3 regions of the Pseudomonas sp. GW456-L12 genome follow, and region 1 is predicted to be linked to each of the others. Evidence: predicted binding sites of a transcription regulator. Region 1 holds the regulator's gene; each other region holds the start of a gene.
What was found. The regulator FliA, encoded in region 1, starts transcription of late flagellar genes. The targets are predictions, from matches to a motif close to CTAAAGTTTNNNNNNNNNNNGCCGNTAA.
Positions count from the first base shown of each region.

Region 1 (4,189 bases):
TGCGGACCTTCACCCTTGGCCAGATGTTTTTGCGGATCTTTTTCAGCGAGGATCGATTCACGGTCATGTTCGATGCCGGCAAAACGATCGACCTGGCTGGCCATCAGGACCAGTTTGAGCAGGTTGCTCTCGACTTCGGTGACCAACTGGGTCACGCGCTTGATCACCTGACCGGTCAGGTCCTGGTAGTCCTGCGCCAGCAGAATGTCGTTGAGGTTGCTCGATACCGCGCGCGTGTCTTGCTCGCTGCGGGTCAGGAAACCGTCCACCCGGCGGGCCAGGTCGCGGAATTCCTCGGCGCCCAGTTCGCGGCGCATGAAACGCCCCCAATCGGCGCTCAGGGCCTGGGCTTCGCTGCTCAGGCCATTGACCAGCGGGGTGGCGCTCTCGACCAGATCCATGGTGCGGTTGGCCGCGGCCTCGGTCAGCCTGACCACATAGGACAGGCGCTCGGTGGCATCCGTGATCTGTGAAACTTCCTCGGCTTGCGGCATATGCGGGTCAATCTGGAAATTGACGATGGCGCTATGCAGCTCGCGGGTGAGCTTGCCGACCTCCTGGTACAGGCCGCGGTCACGGGTCTGGTTGAGCTCATGGATCAGTTGCACGGCTTCGCCGAACTTGCCTTTTTCAAGGCTGTCGACCAGTTCGAGTGCGTGTTTTTTCAGGGTCGATTCGAAATCGCCCAATGAAGATTCGTTGTGCTCCATAGCTCCCCCGTGGCGGAATGATTCCACTCTCAACCGATGCGTTCGAAGATCTTCTCGATCTTCTCTTTCAACGCCTGGGCCGTGAAGGGCTTGACCACATAACCGTTTACGCCGGCCTGGGCAGCTTCGATGATCTGTTCGCGCTTGGCTTCAGCGGTCACCATGAGTACCGGCAGGTGCTTGAGTTTTTCATCGGCGCGCACATGGCGCAGCAGATCGATACCGGTCATGCCGGGCATGTTCCAGTCCGTTACCAGAAAGTCGATGCTCCCACTGTTGAGGACCGGAATGGCGGTGGTGCCATCGTCAGCCTCGACCGTGTTGGTGAAGCCCAGGTCACGCAACAGGTTTTTTATGATCCGCCGCATCGTTGAGAAGTCATCAACGATGAGGATTTTCATGTTCTTGTCCAATTCGACCTCCAAGCAGTCTTAAACGCGTCCAGCACCTGAACGCGCCATTCAATCAATCAGGCAGAGCACTCAACGACTGCATGGAATACACACCGCAAGTCCGGCCACGTCGTGCCAGTCTCGTCCGCAGTGTCCCCCACACTGCCTGTCAGCGCGCTCGCCACTCTCCCAAACGCCCCCGCAAACGGGCCGCGCACTGGCTGTGTAACTGGCTGACCCGCGATTCGCTGACCCCCAGGACCTCACCGATTTCCTTGAGGTTCAGCTCTTCGTCGTAGTACAGCGCCAAGACCAGTCGCTCACGCTCCGGCAAATTGGCAATCGCGTCCGCCAGCGCGGCCTGGAAACGTTCGTCCTCCAGGTCGCGCGACGGCTCGAGATGAGCACTCGCGCCATCCTCATGCAGCCCTTCATGCTCGCCGTCCTGCAACAGGTCGTCGAAGCTGAACAGGCGACTGCCCAAGGTGTCGTTCAAAATCCCGTAATAATCGTCGAGACTCAATTGAAGTTCGGCCGCAACTTCATGATCTTTAGCGTCACGACCGGTTTTAGCTTCAATTGCGCGAATGGCATCGCTCACCATCCGGGTATTGCGATGTACCGAACGCGGCGCCCAGTCACCTTTACGGACCTCATCGAGCATCGCACCACGGATACGGATACCCGCGTAGGTCTCGAAACTCGCGCCCTTGCTCGCGTCGTACTTGGTCGACACTTCGAGCAGACCGATCATCCCGGCCTGGATCAGGTCTTCGACCTGGACACTGGCCGGCAGGCGCGCCAGCAAGTGATAGGCAATACGCTTGACCAGAGGCGCATAGCGCTCGATCAATTCGTACTGGCTGTCACGTGCCGACTTTTTGTAAAGGTTGTAGCCGCTGGCGCTCATAGCACCGGTCCCGCTGTTTGATGCACGAGCCGCTCGACGAAAAATTCCAGATGTCCACGTGGGTTGGCCGGCAACGGCCAGGTATCGACCTTCTGCGCGATGGCCTTGAATGCCAGCGCGCATTTCGAACGCGGAAACGCCTCATAGACCGCACGCTGCTTTTGCACGGCCTTGCGCACGCATTCGTCGTAAGGCACGGCGCCGACATATTGTAGGGCCACGTCCAGGAAGCGATCCGTGACCTTGGTCAACTTGGCGAACAGATTGCGCCCTTCCTGTGGGCTCTGCGCCATGTTGGCGAGCACGCGGAAGCGGTTCATGCCGTAGTCGCGGTTGAGCAGCTTGATCAGCGCGTAGGCGTCGGTGATCGAGGTCGGCTCGTCGCAGACCACCAGCAACACTTCCTGGGCCGCGCGGACGAAGCTGACCACCGAGTCGCCGATGCCGGCGGCGGTGTCGATCACCAGCACATCGAGGTTGTCGCCGATGTCGCTGAAAGCCTGGATCAGGCCGGCATGCTGCGCCGGGCTCAGATGAACCATGCTCTGGGTGCCGGACGCCGCCGGCACGATACGGATTCCACCCGGCCCCTGCAGCAGCACATCGCGCAGCTCGCAGCGGCCTTCGATCACGTCGGCGAGGGTCCGTTTGGGGGTCAGCCCCAATAGCACGTCGACGTTGGCCAGGCCCAGGTCGGCGTCCAGCAGCATGACGCGCCGGCCGAGCTCCGCTAGGGCCAGGGACAAGTTCACTGACACGTTAGTCTTGCCGACGCCACCTTTGCCGCCGGTCACCGCGATCACCTGTACGGGATGCATGCTGCCCATGTTCGTTCTTTACCTTGTCTTACTTAGACGGGGCCACATAACTGGCTGCGCGTTCACCAACGGAACAATGCCTGGCAGACCATCGATGTAGGTACATTGCAATCTTTTCATGATTCCCTCAGCCAACCCGCTTGGTCGGGTTGTGGTAGAGGTCAGCGAACATGTCAGCCATGGCTTCTTCGCTGGGTTCTTCCTGCATCTGCACGCTCACCGCACGACTGACCAGCTGGTGACGGCGCGGCAAGTGCAGATCGTCCGGAATCCGCGGGCCATCGGTCAGATAGGCAACGGGGAGTTCATGACTGATCGCCAGGCTCAACACCTCACCAAGGCTGGCGGTTTCATCCAGTTTAGTCAGGATGCAGCCGGCCAGCCCGCAACGCTTGTAGCTGTGGTATGCGGCGGTTAGAACCTGTTTCTGGCTGGTGGTTGCCAAGACCAGATAATTTTTTGCCCGGATGCCACGTCCGGCCAGGCTTTCCAGCTGCATGCGCAGGGCCGGGTCGCTGGCTTGCAGGCCGGCGGTGTCGATCAGCACCACACGCTTGCGCAGCAGCGGATCGAGGGCTTGCGCCAGGGACTGGCCCGGGTCGACATGGGTCACCGAGACGTTGAGGATCCGGCCCAGGGTCTTGAGCTGTTCCTGGGCGCCGATGCGGTAGCTGTCCATGCTCACCAGCGCGATGTTCTGCGCGCCGTACTTGAGTACATAACGCGCGGCCAGCTTGGCCAGGGTGGTGGTCTTGCCCATGCCGGCGGGGCCGACCATGGCGATCACACCGCCCTCCTCCAGCGGCTCGACTTCCGGGGTCACGATCATCCGCGCCAGGTGGGCCAGGAGCATGCGCCAGGCCTGGCGGGGTTCGTCGATTTCAGTGATCAGCGCCAGCAGGTCGCGGGCCAGCGGACCGGACAAGCCGATACGCTGCAGGCGCCGCCACAGGTTGGCCTGCTCGGGCCGGCTGCCTTGCAGCTGGCTCCAGGCCAGGGAGCCGAGCTGGACTTCCAGCAGCTCGCGCAGGCCATTGAGTTCAAAACGCATCGAGTCCAGCGCCCGCTGATCGACCGCCGGTGCAGCGACTACCGGGGCCGGGCGCTGGGGTTCGTTGAATGTAGGTTCGATCAGCGGCTCGGCGGCGGTCAGCGGCAGGCCGGCGAACAGCTGGCGATTGGTGCTGGCATCGCCGTCGCCACGCAGGCTCAGTTCGGCCTGGGCGGTGACGATGCGCGACTGAGTCTTGCGCAGTTCGTCCTCGAGCTCCATGTTCGGCACCCGTGGCGCCAGCGCCGACAGCTTGTAATCCAGGGCAGCCGTCAGCTCGACACCGCCGGCGATGCGGCGATTGCCAA
Region 1 covers NZ_JBWKZA010000007.1:257,773-261,961, reverse strand. Annotated here, with positions in the region: gene AC07Y9_RS12125 (protein phosphatase CheZ) at 1-710, opposite strand, end outside; gene AC07Y9_RS12120 (chemotaxis response regulator CheY) at 740-1,111, opposite strand; gene fliA (RNA polymerase sigma factor FliA) at 1,272-2,012, opposite strand; gene fleN (flagellar synthesis regulator FleN) at 2,009-2,839, opposite strand; gene flhF (flagellar biosynthesis GTPase FlhF) at 2,958-4,189, opposite strand, start outside.

Region 2 (4,189 bases), on a different contig from region 1:
CACAGCCAGGGCAGCCGATGGCTGAAGTAATGCGCCAGGGTCAGGCCGCAGTCGGCGATGACCATCGCCAGCGCCAACTGCGCCCACAGCGACCAGCCGCGCGGCCACAGGCCATCGAACGCCAGCAGGCTCACCAGCCCCGGCAACAGCAGCAACCCCAGGGCGTTCAGGCTTTCATTGACCAGCGCGTGCAACACGTCGCGCAAGCGATCCTGTTGCGGGCGGTTCCAGTCCACCTCATAGGGCAACCACCACTCCGCCAGAAAGGACACCCCGAGCGCCCCGGCGAACACCAGCAGCAACCAGCCCGGGGCCAGCCCCGGTGTGCCCATCACCCACACGCCAGCGCCGATGAAGCCGGCGAAAAACGCGGGACCGTACAAACCTTTGATCATTGCTTTCATCACTGCCTCTCCTGTTCGAGAGCACAGCTTGAAAGACCCGAGGGCCACGGCGATTGAACAAACGGCGCAAAGCTTGCGCTGAATTAAGGGTGAATTAAGTTGTGCCGGCTAATCTGAACCCACTCAAAACGAATCACCCCAAGGAAAGACACTATGAAAACGTTGACTGCCCTGTTCGCCGCTACCGCCCTGACCCTGACCGTCGGCCTGGCCCAGGCCGACGTGCGCCCGGACCTGATCCCGGGCCTGCTCAAGGCTGGCACCATCATGGACCTGGAAAAACTCAACCAGGCAGCACTGGCCGAACACCCTGGCACCACCGCCGCCAACATCACCGACACCGAGCTTGAGCAAACAGCGGCCGGCGTCTACGTCTACCAGGTGGAACTGCGTGACGCCAAGGGCGTCGAGTGGGACGTCGACCTGGATGCCAAGACCGGCAAGGTCCTGAGCAACAAGCAAGACAAGTAATTCTTCAGGACAAAAAAAGCCGCGCGGCCGAAAGGCCACGCGGCTTTTTCATGCCCTGGCGCATCAGGCACTCAGGCGTGCCGTCACCTCGTTCAACTGCCCCGACAGCTCGTGCAGGTTCTGGCTGGCGCGCTCGGTGCGCTGCACGTTATCCAGGTTGGTGCTGGCGATCGTGGTGATCTCGGTCAGGTTGCGCGAGATGTCCTCGGCCACCGAGGTCTGCTCTTCCGCCGCCGTGGCGATCTGCCGGTTCATGTCGCGGATCGCCTCGACCGCCTCGGTGATCCGCTCCAGCATGGCGCCGGCCTGGGTCACCTGCTCGACGCTGGCATCGCTGCGCGCCTGGCCACTCTCGATCGCATGGGCGGCGTCCAGCGCGCCGGTCTGCACGCTCTGGATAATCTGGTTGATCTCGATGATCGACGCCGCGGTGCGCTGCGCCAGGCTGCGTACCTCGTCGGCGACCACGGCGAAACCACGCCCGGCCTCGCCGGCCCGCGCCGCCTCGATGGCCGCGTTGAGCGCCAGCAGGTTGGTCTGCTCGGCGATGCCGCGGATCACCTCCAGCACCTTGCCGATACGCCCGCTGTCGGCTTCCAGACGGCGGATCACCTCGGCGGTGTTGGCGATTTCGCCACGCATCAGGGTGATGGTGTGGATGGTGCCCTGCATCACCTGCTCGCCCTGCTGGGCCGATTGGTCGGCGTCATCGGCGGCGCGCGCCGCATCCGCCGCATGGCGCGCCACTTCCTGGGCGGTGGCGGACATTTCGTTCATCGCCGTGGCGACCTGATCGGTGCGATTGAACTGATCGTTGGTGCCCTGGGACATCAGGGTGGCAATCGCATTCAGCTCGCCGCTGGAGCTGTCCAGGTCGATGGCGCTGCGCTGCAGGCGGCTGAAGGTTTCAGCGAGGAAATCCCGCAAGGTGTTGGCGGCCACCGCCAGCTTGCCCAGCTCGTCCTGACGGCTGCTGGCCACGCGCTCGGCAATCCGCCCACGGCTGAGTTGCGCCACGTAGTCGATCAACTGGCGGATCGGCTCCACCAGGCTGCGGTTGACCAGCCACAGGCTCAGCAGGCCAATCAGCAAACCCGAGGCCAGCATCACCAGCAGGCCGATCCACACCGTGCGCTGGGCGGCGGCGCTGATGTCGCGCGACCGCTCGCTGCCCTGCTTGCGCAGCTCGCTCACCAGTTCGCTCATCTGCTCGCTGGTGGCGCGGTCCACGCCCTTGACCGCGGCATCGCCGGCGGCCGGATCGGCACCGGCGGCGACAAAGGCATCGCGGCCTTTCTGGTACGCCGTGCCCAGCAGCCGGTGCTCTTCACGCAAGCGCTCGATACGGCCCTTGAGCGCCGCATCGATGCCGGGCTCGGCCGCCAGCTGGCCAAGAATGCCCTGCACATCGCGCTGGCGATCCTCGAACTGCTGCCAGTATTTGCTCAGGTCGGCGCTCTGCTTGCCACGCAGCAACACGTTTTTCCATTCCTGCACCTGGACCTTGAATTGCAGGTTGGCTTCATCGATCAACTGCGAGGTGCGCAACGGCCCCTCGATCAGTTCGCGATAACTTTGCACGCCGTTGGACAGGAAGTGAAAACACGCCAGCGCGATCAACAGCACCGCCAGCAGGCTGCCGCTCAACAAAGCCAGAACTTGCGCTCTCAGGGATTTTTGCAAGGACATCGAATGAGATCTCTCAACAGGGATAGAGCACGCCCGAGGCGGGCATGGGTAGCGTGCAAACATCCCTGTCAGGCAAACCGGGGCAAGCCGATCGCGCAGTCGTCGTAGGCGTGATCGGCCTGAAACAGGCTTTCTTGAGCGCCTCCGACAGCCGGTTATAACCGCCGAATGTCGCACTTCGAATCGTCACAAAATAGTCATGAAGCCTTGCGATGATCGGGCTCAAGTGAACCTGTAAAACCGCCTACAGGTGCCTTCCCACCTGCGAGCCTCCATGAACCACAGCCTCGACCATGCCCATCGCGATTCGGATCTGTTCGGCCTGCTCTACGGCTTTGCGTTCCGCCCCGGCGAGCGGGGTCGCGAACTGGATTCGGCCAAGGCCCTGCAAGCCCTGCAACAGCCGGACGATGGCGAGGCGTTTCTCTGGCTGCACCTGAACCTGGCCCATGCCGCCTGCGAACGCTGGATGCAGACGCACCTGGCCCTGCCCGAGGAATTCTTCGAGGCCTTGCACGAAGGCTCGCGCTCGACCCGTATCGAGCATGTGGATTCGGCCCTGCTGGCGGTGGTCAACGACGTGGTGTTCAACTTCGGCAGCATGGTTTCCTCGGACATCTCCACCCTGTGGGTCTGCGTGCGCAGCCGGCTGATCGTCAGCGCGCGCCTGCAACCCTTGCACTCGGTGGACAAGCTGCGCTCCTCGGTCAAGGCCGGCGAACGTTTCCGCTCGCCCCTGGAACTGCTGGTGCACCTGCTGCGCGACCAGGGCGAAGTGCTGACCCAGATCGTGCGCAAGACCAGCCTCAACGTCGACCAGATCGAAGACCAGTTGCTGGCCGCGCGGATCTCCACCAACCGTGCCGAGCTGGGGGCCATGCGCCGGGTGCTGGTGCGCCTGCAACGCCTGCTGGCGCTGGAGCCGGGCTCGCTGCTGCGGCTGCTCAACCGTCCGCCGCAGTGGCTGCAGAAGGAGGACGTCAAGGAGCTGCGCAAGTCCACCGAGGAGTTCGCCCTGATCATCAACGACCTCACCGCCCTCGGCGAACGGATCAAGCTGCTGCAGGAAGAAATCGCCGCCAATATCAACGAACAGACCAACCGCACCCTGTTCACCCTGACCGTGGTCACTGTGCTGGCGCTGCCGATCAACATCATCGCCGGCTTCTTCGGCATGAACGTCGGCGGCATTCCCTTCTCCGAGGACCCGGAGGGCTTCTGGATCCTCGTCGCGCTGGTCGCCACCTTCACCGTCATCGCCGGCCGCTGGGCGTTTCGCAAGCGCCAGGATATGTAGGCCGCCGCCCGCTCGCTCCTACATAAAATGGCGCGGCTTCTTGATCAGTGGTTAAAGGATTCACCCAAACACTGACCTGAGGCAGCCTCTCTGTAATATTTGGCAACGATCATGGGCGACACTCCTCCCTGCCACAGGATTGTCCGGCAATGGCCACCCCTTCCCTGACCGCCGCCTCCCCTTCCCCCGCCCTCGAAGCCAGACCGCAACTGGACAAAAAAGCCAGCCCCTTCACCCTGGTGGTGTTCTTCGCGGTCCTCGCCATGGGCCTGTTGTTCACCGCCTACAGCCTGATGCACGACGTGCACGAGCTGGGCACCACGGTCAC
Region 2 covers NZ_JBWKZA010000002.1:417,550-421,738, forward strand. Annotated here, with positions in the region: gene AC07Y9_RS04435 (sterol desaturase family protein) at 1-404, opposite strand, end outside; gene AC07Y9_RS04440 (PepSY domain-containing protein) at 558-875, shown strand; gene AC07Y9_RS04445 (methyl-accepting chemotaxis protein) at 939-2,564, opposite strand; gene AC07Y9_RS04450 (transporter) at 2,839-3,861, shown strand; gene AC07Y9_RS04455 (inorganic phosphate transporter) at 4,011-4,189, shown strand, end outside.
Region 2: a site for FliA is predicted at 2,676-2,703, ahead of AC07Y9_RS04445 (methyl-accepting chemotaxis protein). Genes of this name have one in related genera too.

Region 3 (4,189 bases), on a different contig from region 1:
CGCCTGGGCATCGACGATTTTCTGGTGCGCCGTTCCTGCGCCCTCGCCGGACTTGGTTGTACCATCCTGCCGATGATGTATTGCGAGGAAGAACTGCAGACCGGGCAACTGGTGCAACTGCTGCCCGAGTGGTCGCTGCCTGGCGGTTGGCTGCAGGCGGTCTACCCTCACCGGCGCGGTGTATTGCCAGCGGTAAGGGCCTGGATCGAGCATGTCAGCGAAGCCTTCAAAGGCTGCGGGGACCGCACACTGTGACAGCGCGACAAAAGGAAAAACCCATGACTGAAGCGGATGTGGCGCAATTCTGCCTGGACTTGCCGGGCGCGCGCGAAGACTACAAATGGGGCGGCGTGCGGGTGTTTTCCGTGGCCGGCAACAAGATGTTCGCCCTGCAGAACCTGCGGGGCGAGTCACTGGCGTTCAAGGTGGACAAGGAGCTGTTCCTCGGCCATGTCGACCGTCCCGGCATCGCGCCGGCGCCGTACCTGGCCCGGGCGCACTGGATCATCATGCAGACGCCCTACCCGCTGGGCGCCGGCGAACTGCGGGACTTGCTGCAGCGTTCGCACCAGTTGGTGGTGAGCAAGCTGCCCAAGCGGGTACAGGTGGGCCTGTTGCTTTAGAACAGCGAGAACAGGCTGCCTTCGAGAAACAGCCGGTCGATCCAGAACACCTGGTGCAGCAGCACGATCAGCCAGAACACCAGTTGATAGGACAGCTTGCGGGTTTTGTGGCGAAACGCCTGTTGCGCCAGCAAGGCGCCTGGCCAGCCACCGGCCAGCTCCACGGCGTGCAGGACGTTTTCCGGGGTCCGCCAGCTGTCGCTACGGGCCTTGCGCTTGTCGCTCCAGTAGAGGAAGAACGTCAGCACGCTGACCGCGCCGTAGGCCGCCAGCGGTACCCAGGAAATCCCCTTCACGCCCAACAGCAGCGAACCGCACAGCGGCAAGGCGCAGAGCAGCAGGAAGATCACCGCCTTGAGCCTTGGCTGCGGGATCCGTGCCCCGGCGACGTTACCGGGGCGGTTCGGGTTGCGTGCGTCCATCAGGAATGGACCGCGGTCCAGTCGACCCAGCCGAACTGCCAGGTGGCGAGGATCACCAGGCCGAAGGCAATGCGGTACCAGGCAAAGGCCGCGTAGCTGTGGTTGGCGATGAACTTGAGCAGGCCCCTGACCGCGATCATCGCGAAGATGAACGAGGTGATGAAGCCGATGGCGAACACCGGCAGGTCGTCAGGCTGGAACAGGTTGCGGTACTTGTAGCCCGAGTAGACCGCGGCACCGACCATGGTCGGCATCGCCAGGAAGAACGAGAACTCGGTGGCGGTCTTGCGCGACAGGCCGAACAACAGGCCGCCGATGATGGTGGAGCCCGAGCGCGAGGTGCCTGGAATCATCGCCAGGCACTGGGCGAAACCGACCTTCAAGGCATCTTTCCAACTGATCTCGTCCACCGTGTTGGCATGTATTTCATGCTGCCGGCGTTCGGCCCAGAGCATGACTATGCCCCCCACCACCAGCGCCGTGGCGACGGTGATCGGGTTGAACAGGTATTCATGGATCAGGTCGGCGAAAATCACCCCCAGCACCACGGCGGGCAGGAAGGCGATCAGCAGGTTGATGGTGAAACGCTGGGCGTTGCGCTGGGTCGGCAGGCCGGTGACCACGTCGAGGATCTTGCGGCGAAATTCCCAGACCACCGCGAGAATGGCCCCCAGTTGAATAATGATGTTGAACGCCATGGCGCGCTCGCCACCGAAGTTGAGCAAGTCGGCAACGATAATCTGATGGCCCGTGCTGCTGATGGGCAGAAACTCCGTCAGCCCTTCCACAATCCCTAAAATCAATGCCTGTGCGGCAGTCCAAAGCTCCATCAATCCCCCGAAGGTCATGCCGTGGCATGCCTTTTAGTTTTTCTTCAATGTTCACTGACACGTGCGTCGCGGATTCGCAGCCGCAATAGGATCATCATCGCCCCTGAAAATTCCGTGAAAAATCAGCCGGATTCAGGTTTTTCGCGATGAGGCCGAAATCCTAGCAGACATACTCGATAAACGCTGTCGCGTTGAGAGAATCAGCGGGACCGGACTGCAAGGAGCGCATGACGGATGTACGGGGTGTTTCTATTACAAGAACAACAATCGGGAGTGACAGATTCATGAACAGCTTACGCAGAATGTCGATCAGCCGCCGGCTGTGGCTCATCCTGATTGTCGCGGTACTGATGCTGATGACCCTGGGCATGTTGATGCTCAAGCAGATTCACGACGACCTGTACCAGGCCAAGGCGCAGAAAACCCAGCATGTGGTGCAGACCGCCAACGGTGTGCTGGCCTATTTCCAGGGTCTGGAAAGTACCGGCAGCCTCGATCGCGCGACGGCGCAGAAGCAGGCGCTGAGCGCCATACGCAACCTGCGCTACGACCAGAGCGACTACTTCTGGATCAACGACCTGACCCCGGTCATGGTCATGCACCCGACCAACCCCAAGCTCGACGGCCAGAACCTCGCGGCCATTCGCGACCCGGACGGCTTTGCCGTGTTCAACGAAGTGGTGGCCATCGCCAAGGCCAAGGGCGCCGGCATGGTCAACTATCGCTGGCCGAAACCGGGCGCCAGCGAGCCGGTGCAGAAGACCTCCTATGTCCAGCTGTTCCAGCCCTGGGGCTGGATCATCGGTTCGGGGGTGTACATCGATGACGTGCAGGCCGAGTTCCGCAGCCAGGTGCTGAAGGCCTCGGTCGTCGGTATCGCCATTGCCCTGCTCATGGCCCTGCTGGTGTTGCTGATCGCCCGCAGCATCGTCCGCCCGCTGCAGGAAACCGTGCACGCCATGGCCAATATCGCCAGCGGCGAAAGCGACCTGACTCGCACCCTCGACACCCACGGCCAGGACGAAGTCACCGAACTGGCCCGGCACTTCAATGGTTTCACCGCCAAGCTGCGTCTTGTAGTCAGCCAGCTGCAGGTGTCGGCCGCAGCCCTGGCGCAGTCCTCCACCGACCTGGGCAGCAATGCCAGCCAGGCACAGGAACGCAGCCAGCAGCAGTCGCAGCAGATGGAGCTGGTGGCCACCGCCATCAACGAAGTGACCTACGGCGTACAGGACGTAGCGAAGAACGCCGAACATGCCGCCAGCGAGATGCGCGACGCCGAAGCCCAGGCCCAGCAGGGCCAGGTCAATATCGACGGCAGCCTGCAACAGATCGACCGGCTCTCGGCCACCATCGACCAGGCCGTGGAAGTGATTCGCACCCTGGCCCAGGAAAGCACCCAGATCGGCAGCGTGCTGGAGGTGATCCACTCGATCGCCGAGCAGACCAACCTGCTGGCGCTCAACGCGGCGATCGAAGCCGCCCGCGCCGGCGAACAGGGCCGTGGGTTCGCCGTGGTGGCCGATGAGGTGCGCCTGCTGGCCCAGCGGACGCAGAAGTCCACCGCCGAGATCCAGTCGATGATCGAGCGCCTGCAAGGGCACTCGGAAGCCGCGGTGAAGGTCATCGGCGACAGCAGCCGGGCTTCGCAACAGACCATCGAGCAGGCCGGGCTGGCCGGTGAAAGCCTGAACGCCATCGGCCAGGCCCTGCGCAACCTCAACGGGCTGAACGCCTCGATTGCCAGCGCCACGTTGCAACAGGCCCATGTGGTCGAAGACATCAACCAGAACGTGACCCAGGCCGCCGGCCTGTCCCACAGCACCGCCCTGGCGGCCGAGCAGTCCAGTGCCGCCAGCCTGCACCTCAAGGAACTGAGCGAGCAGCTCAACGGCCTGTTGCGCCAGTTCCGGGTCTGAGGTCGTGGGGGGGGGGGGGGGGGGTTCCCCCCGCCACGGTTGCCGGCCTTCACTAACATGCAAGGCCGCTTCTGGTTACAATCCGCACCCTCCTCCGCTTCCAGGTAGTTTTCATGTCCGGGCTTGAACTGTTCGCCGCCGCACTCGGCGTGATCGCCGTCTGGCTGACAGTCAGACAGAACCCCTGGTGCTGGCCGATCGGCCTGGTCATGGTGCTGCTGTACAGCTGGATCTTCTTCGAAGTGAAACTGTATTCGGACATGCTGCTGCAAGTGGTCTACGCCGCCCTGCAACTCTATGGCTGGTGGCAGTGGACCCGCGGCGGCGCCAGCCATCAGGGCCGTCCGGTCAGCCTGCTGGCGCCCCGCTCGATGCTGCTGGGCCTGAGCCTCGGG
Region 3 covers NZ_JBWKZA010000006.1:315,261-319,449, reverse strand. Annotated here, with positions in the region: gene AC07Y9_RS10890 (LysR substrate-binding domain-containing protein) at 1-255, shown strand, start outside; gene AC07Y9_RS10885 (MmcQ/YjbR family DNA-binding protein) at 279-623, shown strand; gene AC07Y9_RS10880 (DUF1294 domain-containing protein) at 620-1,045, opposite strand; gene AC07Y9_RS10875 (undecaprenyl-diphosphate phosphatase) at 1,045-1,875, opposite strand; gene AC07Y9_RS10870 (methyl-accepting chemotaxis protein) at 2,160-3,794, shown strand; gene pnuC (nicotinamide riboside transporter PnuC) at 3,908-4,189, shown strand, end outside.
Region 3: a site for FliA is predicted at 2,007-2,034, ahead of AC07Y9_RS10870 (methyl-accepting chemotaxis protein). Genes of this name have one in related genera too.